DNA from 2 places in the Pleomorphomonas sp. T1.2MG-36 genome. Region 1 is predicted to be linked to the other one. Evidence: riboswitches for the same ligand, from Rfam matches in the RefSeq annotation. Region 1 holds a riboswitch; the other holds the start of a gene.

Region 1 (5,176 bases):
GTGCCGGAGACCATCGATCCGCGCTATCGATGGTGGCGTCCCTGGGTGGGAGCTCGTTGGACGGGTGCCCATATCGATCCGACGACTCGGCTAAACTGACGGCTCCCCGGCGGCTTCGGCGCGATGGCCAGAGACTTCCGAGCCGGCGTTCGGCGACATGCGGGCATAGATGGGGATGCAGAGAAGGCCGATGACCGCCAGCGCGAGGAAGGCCGGTATGAAGTCGCCGGGCAGGACGGCCATGTCGCCGCGCATCGACCGGGTGATTTCGAGAGCGGCGGCGCCGACCGCGACGCCGAGCGCCGCCGAGATCTGCTGACCGACCGATGAAATCGACGTGGCGTGGCTCATCCGCCGGTTGTCGATCTCGGCGAAGGCCAGGCCGTTGAGCGCGGTGAACTGCAGGGAGCGGAAGAAGCCGCCGATCAGCAACACCGCGAAGATGGCGGCATGCGAAGTCTCCTTGGTGAAGGAGAGGATGGCGAGCAGGAAGGCGGTGGTGAACAGCGTGTTGACCATCAGCACCATTCGGAAGCCCCAGGCGCGCACGATGCGTGGCGCCGTGAACTTCATCAGCACGGCGCCAGCGGCGGTGGCGAAGGTGAGCATGCCGCTTTCGAAGGGCGACATGCCGAAGCCGAGCTGCAGGAGCAGGGGCAGCAGGAAGGGAATGGCGCCGACGCCGATGCGGAACAGCAGGCCGCCGAGCACCGACACGCGGAACGTGGGCAGCCGGAAGAGGGAGAGATCCATCAGGGGCTCGGGCGTGCGCAGAGCGTGGCGGGCGTAGGCATAGAGCGAGGCGGCGCCGACGATGATGAGGACGATGTCGATCCATGACGGCAGCACGCCGATGCCGCTCGCGGCAATGCCGAACACGAAGCCGGCAAGGCCGATGCCGGACAGCACGAAGCCGCGCGTGTCGAGCGGAGGCAGGTTCTCTTCCTTGTAGTTCTTGATGAAGATGCTGACCAGGATGAGGCCGACGACGCTGATCGGCACGTTGATCCAGAAGATCCAGCGCCATTCGAAATAGGTGGTGATGAAGCCGCCGAGCGGCGGTCCGAGCACCGGTCCGATCATCGCGGGAACCGTCAGCCAGCTCATGGCGCGCAGATAGTCCGATTTTTTCACCGAGCGCAGCATCACCAGCCGGCCGACGGGGACCATCATGGCACCGCCAGCGCCCTGCACGACGCGGGCGGCGACGAACCCCTCGAGCGACGAGGACAGGCCGCAGAAGACCGACCCCGTCACGAACACCAGGATGGCCAGGCGAAAGATCGTGCGGGCGCCGAAGCGGTCGGCCATCCAGCCCGAGATCGGCAGGAAGACGGCGACGGATATGAGATAGCTGGTGAAGGCCAGCTTCAGGGAGATCGGGTCGACTCCCAGATCGATGGCGATCTGCGGCAGCGAGGTGGAAACCACCGAGCTGTCCAGGTTTTCCATGAAGAGCGCGCAGGCGACGATGAGTGGAATAAGCATGGTTTTCTCGTATGTGCCCGGTTTATGGCCGATACGGGACCACGGGTCGAGGGGGCGGCGTTCACATGTCGGCGAACATGACTGTCATGCACGTGGAAACGATGTGTCGCCTTTGATTTCGGGGGCTTCCTGCATTAATATCCATCCTGTCGGCGCGGTTCCCCGCGTCGGCACCATTCTCGGGGCGGGGCGAAATTCCCCACCGGCGGTAATGGCGGTGCAAGCCGTCTAGCCCGCGAGCGCTCCAGCCTCACGGCGGGAGGTCAGCAGATCCGGTGTGATTCCGGAGCCGACGGTACAGTCCGGATGAAAGAGAAGGGTGTGCTGAAAATCCCGCTCGCGGCCGGCTTCCGCCGATCGCGACCGATTGTCTCCATGTCCCGATCGCCCTGATTCCGCGTCGTTCCTTTTCGCAAGGACCCGTACCTTGAATCAGAGCCCGAACAAGACCGGTTCGTTTCCCGTGCTGGGAGCGACCTACATGGTATCGGCCGGCGTCATCTTCGCCGCCATCAATGTGCTCACCCAGTGGGTGACCGGCACCTATCACTTCTCATCGCAGGCACTCGCCTTCTGGCAGTACGGCTTGTCGCTGATCTTCTTCGTGCCCACGCTGCTGAAGCTGGGCGCCGGAGCCTTCCGTACCGCCCATCCCGTCGCCCACATCGTCCGCGTCGTCTTTGCGACCCTCGGCGTGCAGTTCTTCGTCGGCGCACTGGCCGCCGGCGTGCCGATCGCCCAGGTGGTGGCCATCGACATGACCTCGCCGTTCATCGTCATCGTGGCCGCCCGGCTCATTCTCGGCGAGCGCATCGGTCCGCATCGGGCGCTTGCCACCATCGTCGGCTTTGTCGGCGGCATGCTGATCCTGGCGCCCTGGTCGGACAACTTCTCGGTCTACAGCCTGTTGCCGCTCGGTGCGGCGGCGATGTGGGCGGGGTCGTCTGTCATGACCAAGCAACTCGCCGCGGTCGAGCGGCCGGCATCGGTCACGGTCTACCTTCTGGCCCTGCTCACGCCGATCAACGCCGCCTTCCTGCTCACCTCGTCCGGTTTCGATGTCGGAGCCGCCTTCGCGCTGCCGGGAGGCACGGTGCTCTGGGTGATCTTGGCGCTCGCCGCGCTGACGGCCGCGGCGCAGTATCTCCTGACGCTCGCCTATGCGCGCGCCGACGCCTCCTACCTCCAGACCTTCGACAACGTGCGCCTGCCGCTCAACACGCTGGCCGGTTGGCTGGTGTTCGCCTATGCGCCCGATGGCTACCTCTGGATCGGGGCGCTGATGATCATTGGAGCGTCGCTTTACCTCCTGCGCACGGAGGGCGGAAAGCCGATCGGCACCGATCCGCTGCCCGCCTGATCCGGCGCTGATCGACGGAAAGCGTCCGTCTTCCAATTCTGTCCATATGGCCGACGGAGCGGCGGTTCCGTCGGCCATCTTTTTATTGAAAGCGGTGTGAACAACCGGCGTGCAGTGGCAACCGGCTTTGCATGTGTCGCCCTTTCGTGCGAAAAGTCCGTTTCTCTCAGCGGGTTTCCCCGCAATTCTACGGGCTGAATATCATGTCGGTGCTCAAGTCGATCCAGAACGCCGTGCCGCCGATCCACCCGGAAGGGCACAAGTTCATCCTGGTTTTCCTGGCGGGCACCGTGCTGCTCGGCTGGCTGTTCGAGCCGCTGTTCTGGATCGGGCTCGCGCTCACCATCTGGTGCGCGCTGTTCTTCCGCGATCCCGTGCGGGTGACGCCTGTTTCGAATTCGCTGGTCATCTCGCCGGCCGATGGGCGCATTTCCGCCGTGGGGCTTGCCGTGCCGCCGCGCGAGCTTGGCCTCGGTCCCGAGCCGCTGTTGCGCATCTGCGTGTTCATGAACGTGTTCGACGTGCACGTGAACCGCGCACCGGTTACGGGGCGTGTGGTGCGGATCGCCTACAAGGCGGGCAAGTTCCTCAATGCCGAGCTCGACAAGGCCAGCGAGGACAACGAGCGCAACGGGCTGGTCATCGAGCGGCCGGATGGACGCGTTGTCGGCGTGGTGCAGATCGCCGGCCTCATCGCCCGCCGCATCCTGTCCTTCACCCGCGAGGGTGAAAGCCTGACCGTCGGCGACCGTTTCGGCCTCATCCGCTTCGGCTCGCGTGTCGATGTCTACCTGCCGGCGACGGCCACGGCGCTGGTGTCCGAGGGGGCGAGGGCGATCGCCGGCGAGACGGTACTCGCCGACATCGACGGCGCGACCAAGACGCCGTTCGTGCGCGTGTCCTGAGGCGGACGAAGATGCCCGGACTTTTCCCGCCATTCGATCCTGAGCCGGAAGCCGTCGAGCGGCCGAGGCGGCTGCGTCGCATCCCGATCCGCAGCGTGATCCCCAACCTCGTGACGCTGCTGTCGCTGTGTGCCGGCCTGACCTCGATCCGCATGAGCTTCGAAGGCCGTTTCGAGATGGCCGTCTATGCCATCCTGATCGCCGCCGTGCTGGACGGTCTGGACGGCCGGCTCGCCCGCTACCTGCACGTCACCTCGAAGTTCGGGGCGGAGCTCGATTCCCTCAGCGACTTCCTGAGCTTCGGCGTGGCGCCGCCCCTGTTGCTCTTCGTCTGGAACTTCCACGACATCAACTCCTTCGGTTGGGTGGCCGTGGTGCTGTTCGCCATCGCCGGCGCCCTGCGTCTTGCCCGCTTCAACACCATGCTGGGCGAGGACAAGCCAACCTGGCAGGCCAACTTCTTCACCGGCGTGCCCATTCCGGCTGGCGCGCTCGCGGTTCTCCTGCCGGTTTACGTCGACCGCGTCGGTATCGACGTGCCTCAGGCGGCGGCACCGGCGGTGGTTGCCTACGTGGTGCTGATCGCAGCCCTGATGGTCAGCCGCGTGCCGACCTTCTCGGGCAAGAAATACGGTGGAATCCAGCGGGAGTGGGTCGTGCCGATCCTGATCGGCGTGGTCATCCTGGCCATGCTGCTGGTCAGCTATCCGTTCCACGTGCTGAGCATCCTGACCATTCTCTATCTCGCCTACATCCCATTCGGCTGGCGCGCCTGGAATCGGCTGGCGCGCACTCACGGCACCAAGGAAGACGAGCTGACGCTGGACGTCGGCGGTCCCTTTCCCGACGACGAGACCACGCCCTGAACCGGTCTTGCCGCCGATCCGCTTTTCCGGCGCCTGCCGCCGGCCGGCCGGCAACCAGACGAGGTGATGCGACATGATCGACAAGACCTATCCCCGCGACATGGTCGGTTACGGCCGCACCCCTCCCGACGCGGCCTGGCCCGACGGCGCCCGCATCGCCGTGCAGTTCGTCGTCAACTACGAGGAAGGCGGCGAGAACTGCATTCTTCACGGCGACGCGGCTTCCGAGGCGTTCCTGTCGGAGATCGTCGGCGCCCAGCCCTGGCCCGGCCAGCGGCATGCCAACATGGAGTCGATCTACGAGTATGGCTCGCGCGCCGGCTTCTGGCGGCTGCATCGCCTGTTCACCTCGCGCGCCGTGCCCGTGACGGTCTATGGCGTCGCCACGGCGCTGGCCCGCGTTCCGGAGGTGGTGGCCGCCATGAAGGAGGCCGACTGGGAGATCGCCAGCCACGGCCTCAAGTGGATCGACTACAAGGACTATACCAAGGAAGCCGAGCGCGAGCACATGCTCGAGGCGATCCGGATCCACGAGGAGGTCACGGGATCGCGCCCTC
Region 2 (5,176 bases), 200 kb from region 1:
GTTGAACGGGTTGGGCGGAATGACCAGCGGCACCCGCCCGGCGACGTCGAGGCCATAGCCGGCAAGCGCGTCGGCTTTGGCGGGGTTGTTGGAGAGAAGACGGAGCCGCTCGACGCCGAGCGCCTTCAGGATCTGGGCGGCAATGCCGTAGTGGCGGGCATCGGCCGGCAGGCCGAGGGCGGTGTTGGCGTCAAGCGTGTCGAGGCCGCCGTCCTGCAGCGCATAGGCGCGGATCTTGTTGGCAAGGCCGATGCCGCGCCCCTCCTGGCCGCGCAGGTAGATCACCACACCGCCTTCGGGATCCTCGGAGACCAGCCGTTGCGCCTCATGGAGCTGCGGGCCGCAGTCGCAGCGAAGCGAACCGAGCGCGTCGCCGGTCAGGCATTCGGAGTGAACGCGCACCAATGGCGTCTTGCCCAGCGGACGGCGGACGATGGCGAGATGCTCCTCGCCGTCGACCTGGCTGCGGAAGGCATGCACCCGCAACACGCCATCGGCGTAGGCCGTCGGAAGATCGGCGCTCGCCACCTCCTCGACCAGTTGCTCGGTCGCCCAGCGGTGTTCAACCAACTCGGCGATGGTGAGCACGGGGATGTCGTGCTCCCTGGCGAACCGGTCCAGTTCCGGCCGACGGGCCATGTGGCCGCTCTCGCCCATCACCTCGCAGATGACGGCAGCGGGCTGGAGCCCGGCGAGACGAACGAGATCGATCGCGCCCTCGGTGTGGCCGTTGCGGGCGAGCACGCCGCCGTCAGCCGCCCGAAGCGGGAAGACGTGCCCGGGCGAGACGATGGCGCCCGGCGCCACAGCCGGATCGGCGGCGACGGCGATGGTATGCGCGCGGTCAAAGGCCGATATGCCGGTGGTGATGCCGTCGCGCGCCTCGATGGAAACGGTGAAGGCGGTGGAACGGCGGGCGCGGTTCATCGCCACCATCGGGTTGAGTCCGAGCCGGTCGATCTGCTGGCCGGTCAGCGCCAGGCAGATCAGGCCGCAGGCTTTCTTGGCCATGAAGGCGATGGCTTCGGGCGTGGCGAACTCGGCGGCGACGACGAGGTCGCCCTCGTTCTCCCGATCCTCGTCATCGACGAGCAGGACCATGCCGCCGGCCTTCAGCCGGGTCAGCGCGCGAGATAGGGCTTGCATAGAGCCTCCACGTATTTGGCGATGACGTCGACCTCGACATTGATCTCGTCGCCGAGGGCGGCGGCCGACAGGTTGGTGTTGTCCCAGGTGTGGGGAATGATGGTGATGCCGATGCGGGCGCCATTGTCCGCCGGCTCGATGCTGTTGATGGTCAGGCTGATGCCGTTGAGCGAGATCGAACCTTTCTCGACGCAGTAGCGGGCAAGCTCCGAGGGCAGGTCGAACTCCAGGCGGCGGGCGTCACTATCGGGCGTCACCGCGACGAGCGTCGCCTTGCCGTCGACGTGGCCCTGGACCATGTGGCCGGACAGCCGGTCGGCGAGCGCCACCGAGCGTTCGAGGTTGACCACCGAACCGGTCGCAAGACGACCAAGGTTGGAGCGGGACAGCGTCTCCGGCGACAGGAAGAAGCGCGCGGTGCCGGCCTCGTCCATTTCGGTGACTGTGAGACAGACGCCGTTGACGGCGATGCTTTCGCCGAGTTCGAGATCGGACCAGCCGGTGGGGATGGTGACGACCAGCGACCCGCCGGTTGCGTTGGCCGTCCGGACGGCGACGGTCCGGGCAATGATGCCGGAAAACATGGTGTTTCAGCCTTTCTTGTTTTGGTTGCGGGAAATGGTGACGTGATCGGGCATGCCGGCCCCGATCTTTCGGATGGCGACGTGCTCGTCCCAGATGCCGGCGGAGAGGATGGCGGCGGTCAGGGTCGGCCCCGCCTCGACCAGCACTTCGTGGACGCCTTCGGCGCCGAGGCGGACCAGCGCCTCGCCGATGTCGGCGAACAGCAAGGGGCGCAGGCCGCGTTGGGCGGCTTCGGCGAGATAGTCGGCCGGCACGCGCCCGCCACGGTCGAGAATGGCGAGGATCCGACTCCTGCCCGGATGATCGGGTACGTGGCGGACGGTGAACTCTGGGCGGTCGGCCAGTATGGTTCCGCTGCCGGTCAGGATGGCGTCGGCGCGGCGGCGCATGCGGTGGGCAAGCGTCAGCGACGCTTCGGATGTGAATGTCTTGCGGCCGAGCGGCGGGATCATCGAACCTGTTTCGTCGAGCGCCTGCTTGACGGTGACGAACGGACGGCCGGTGGTGACCCACGTGACGAAGGGGGCGACGAGGCGCTCGGCCTTGGCTGCGAGGCGCGCGGTATCGGGATGGTCGAGTTCGGTGAGAAGGCGAACTGTGAGACCGGCCGCCGCGAGGCGCGCGGCACCGCCGCCCTCCACACGCGGATTGGGATCGGTCTCGGCGATCCAGATCTCGCGAGCCGGCGTCGACAGGATCGCTTCGGCGCACGGCGGCGTCCGACCGTGGTGGTTGCACGGTTCCAGTGTGACGACGATCGTGTGGATGCGTTCGATCGTGCCCGCTGCCCGGCAGGCGGCAATGGCGCGCGCCTCGGCATGGGCCTCGCCGGCCTTGCGGTGCGCCTCGACGGCGAGAAGATTGCCGGCGGCATCAAGGATGGCGCAGCCGACCGGCGGGTTGGGAGAGGTGGCGCCGGCATAGTCCGTCGCAGCGGCAATGGCGCGCGCAAAGGCATCGGCGATGATGCCGAGAGGCAGGGAATTGGTTGAGCTCGATGCGCCCATGCGATCCTCGATCCGGTGACCGAACGCACTGGGGGCGCAAGCAAACGCAAACGCGCGCACCTCCCGACGGGAAGGCGCACGTGTGGCGTCAGCCGTTCTCTACCATCCGGACTATACCGTCGGCCCCGGAATCACACCGGGTCTGCTGACCCTGCTCCCAGAGGGAACAGGCGCTCGCGGGCTGACGCGCTTTCGCACGATTACCGCCGGTGGGGAATTTCACCCCGCCCCGAGAACGTTCGCCGCCATGAAAGGCGGCATCCGAAAGCATAGGCAGCACGATCCGGATGTACAAGGTCGGATCGTTTACGAAGGACGACGCGCACGCGATCGTGTTCGTCGTCGCGCCGTCGCGTTACAACGAGGCCGGTCGAGGGGCGGCGGGCCGACGTGGCGGCAGACGGTCCAGAGTCTCGGCGGTGGAGCGACATGGGGTTGGGTTGGGCATGCAAATCGCAAACGGCGTCAGTTGCTTGTGATAAGCGTTATGGCTTAGGAAGTCCGCCGTCATGCGCATAGGCCAGATGATCGTCACCGCTCTCGACTGTTCCGATCCGATGATCCTCGCCGGGCGGCTTCGCCCGCTGCGGCGCTTTGCCTTTCTCGACAGCGCACTCGTCGGTGGTGCGATCGGCCGCCACGCCTTCCTCGCTGCCGACCCCTTCGGCACGCTGCGTGTGACCGGTGGGCGAACGTTCTGGAATGACGAGGAAATCCTGGCTGGGCCGGATGATATCCGGTCGCCCGGCCGCCGGGCGCTGGACGAGCTTGGTCGCCGTCTGGCGATCTATCGTCTGGACCCGGTGGCCGGATTGCCTCCGTTCCAAGGTGGCGCCATTGGCCATGTGGCGTATGAGTTCGGCCGTCTGCTCGAACGCTTGCCATCAGCCCCTGGACCGTCCGTCGGGATCGCCGAACTGGAGATGCACTTCTACGACGTGGTCGTTGTCTGCGATCTGGAAGCCGGCCAGGCCTTTCTCATCTCGACCGGTTGGCCGGAGCTGGAGCCGGACAGGCGAGAGGCAAGGGCGCGGGAGCGGGCCGAGCAGTTCATGGCCGTCCTCAAGGGGGCTTCGCCGGTCGAGCCTTCATTCGCCGGCCTCGATGGTTTTGCGTTCGAGGCAAGTCTCGATCGCTCAGGTTACGAGACGGCCGTCGCACGGACGCGAGACTACATTCTTGCCGGAGACATTTTCCAGGCCAACATCGCTCGCCGCATCGAAGTGAATCTGCCGACCGGTTTCGACGCCTGGGGCTACTATCGAAGGCTGCGGGCGACCAATCCCGCTCCCTTCGCAGCTTTCCTCGATCACGGCGATATACAGATCGCGTCGTCATCGCCGGAGCGGCTGATCGAGGTGCGAGATCGTAGGGTCGAGGCGCGACCGATCAAGGGTACGGCGCCGCGTTCGGCCGATCCGCGAGAGGACGGACTTCGTGCTGCGGCGCTGGCCGCTTCGGAGAAGGACAGGGCGGAAAACGTGATGATCGTGGATCTCCTTCGCTCCGATCTCTCCGCCGTCTGCAAGCCGCATACGGTGAAGGTGCCCAATCTTTGCGGCATCGAAACCTACGCCTCGCTGCATCACCTCGTGTCCGTCGTGACGGGAGAGCTGAGGGACGGCTGTACGGCGGTGGATGCGCTTGCGTCCGTCTTCCCCGGAGGATCGATCACCGGCGCGCCGAAGATCCGCGCCATGGAGATTATCGCCGAGCTGGAGCGGGTGCCGCGTGACGTCTACTGCGGAGCGATCGGCTATTTCGGGTTCGACGGTTCGGCCGATTTCAACATCGCCATCCGCACCACGACCTTTACCGAAGGGCGAGCTTCGCTCGGTGCCGGGTGCGGCATCACGCTGCTGTCCGATCCGGCGGCCGAGTTCGAGGAAGCTGAACTCAAGGCGGCGCGGCTGATCGACGCGTTCGGGAGGTCGACGTGATCGTCGTCCTCGACAACTACGACAGCTTCGTCGGCAATGTCGCCCGCTATCTTGTCGAGCTGGGCGAAGAGGTGACCGTTCTGCGCAACGATGCGCTCGCCGTGGCGGACCTCGCCACGCTGGGTGCGGAGGCTCTGGTGATAAGCCCTGGCCCTTGCGGCCCCGGCGAGGCGGGTATTTCGACCGATGCGGTGCGCATGCTGTCCGGTCAGCTGCCAATCCTCGGCATCTGCCTCGGGCATCAGTGCATCGGGGAGGCATTCGGCGGTAGGACCGTTCGCGCCCGCGAGCCGATGCACGGGCGGTCATCTCCGATCACCCACGACCGAACCGGCCTTTTTTCGGGGCTACCCAATCCGCTCCGGGTCGGGCGCTACCATTCGCTGGCCGTCGAGGTGCCGGCGGGCACGCCGCTCCGCGTCACGGCGCGGAGCGAAGGCGGCGATGTCATGGCCATCGAGCATGCGGACCACCCGACGTTCGGCGTGCAGTTCCATC

The links. A riboswitch is a leader RNA that binds a small molecule or an ion and turns the genes downstream of it on or off. The one in region 1 is predicted to bind FMN.
Region 2: linked by a shared signal. The riboswitch ahead of ribD (bifunctional diaminohydroxyphosphoribosylaminopyrimidine deaminase/5-amino-6-(5-phosphoribosylamino)uracil reductase RibD) and the one ahead of QQZ18_RS03260 (DMT family transporter) in region 1 are both predicted to bind FMN.

Annotation. Positions count from the first base shown of each region.
Region 1 covers NZ_CATNLY010000001.1:687,033-692,208, reverse strand. The annotation lists gene yidD (membrane protein insertion efficiency factor YidD) at 1-99, shown strand, start outside; gene QQZ18_RS03265 (DHA2 family efflux MFS transporter permease subunit) at 91-1,488, opposite strand; FMN riboswitch at 1,660-1,810, shown strand; gene QQZ18_RS03260 (DMT family transporter) at 1,916-2,848, shown strand; gene QQZ18_RS03255 (phosphatidylserine decarboxylase) at 3,052-3,753, shown strand; gene pssA (CDP-diacylglycerol--serine O-phosphatidyltransferase) at 3,765-4,619, shown strand; gene puuE (allantoinase PuuE) at 4,693-5,176, shown strand, end outside.
Region 2 covers NZ_CATNLY010000001.1:484,274-489,449, reverse strand. The annotation lists gene ribB (3,4-dihydroxy-2-butanone-4-phosphate synthase) at 1-1,146, opposite strand, end outside; gene QQZ18_RS02360 (riboflavin synthase) at 1,122-1,730, opposite strand; gene ribD (bifunctional diaminohydroxyphosphoribosylaminopyrimidine deaminase/5-amino-6-(5-phosphoribosylamino)uracil reductase RibD) at 1,737-2,738, opposite strand; FMN riboswitch at 2,829-2,979, opposite strand; gene pabB (aminodeoxychorismate synthase component I) at 3,248-4,678, shown strand; gene QQZ18_RS02345 (anthranilate synthase component II) at 4,675-5,176, shown strand, end outside.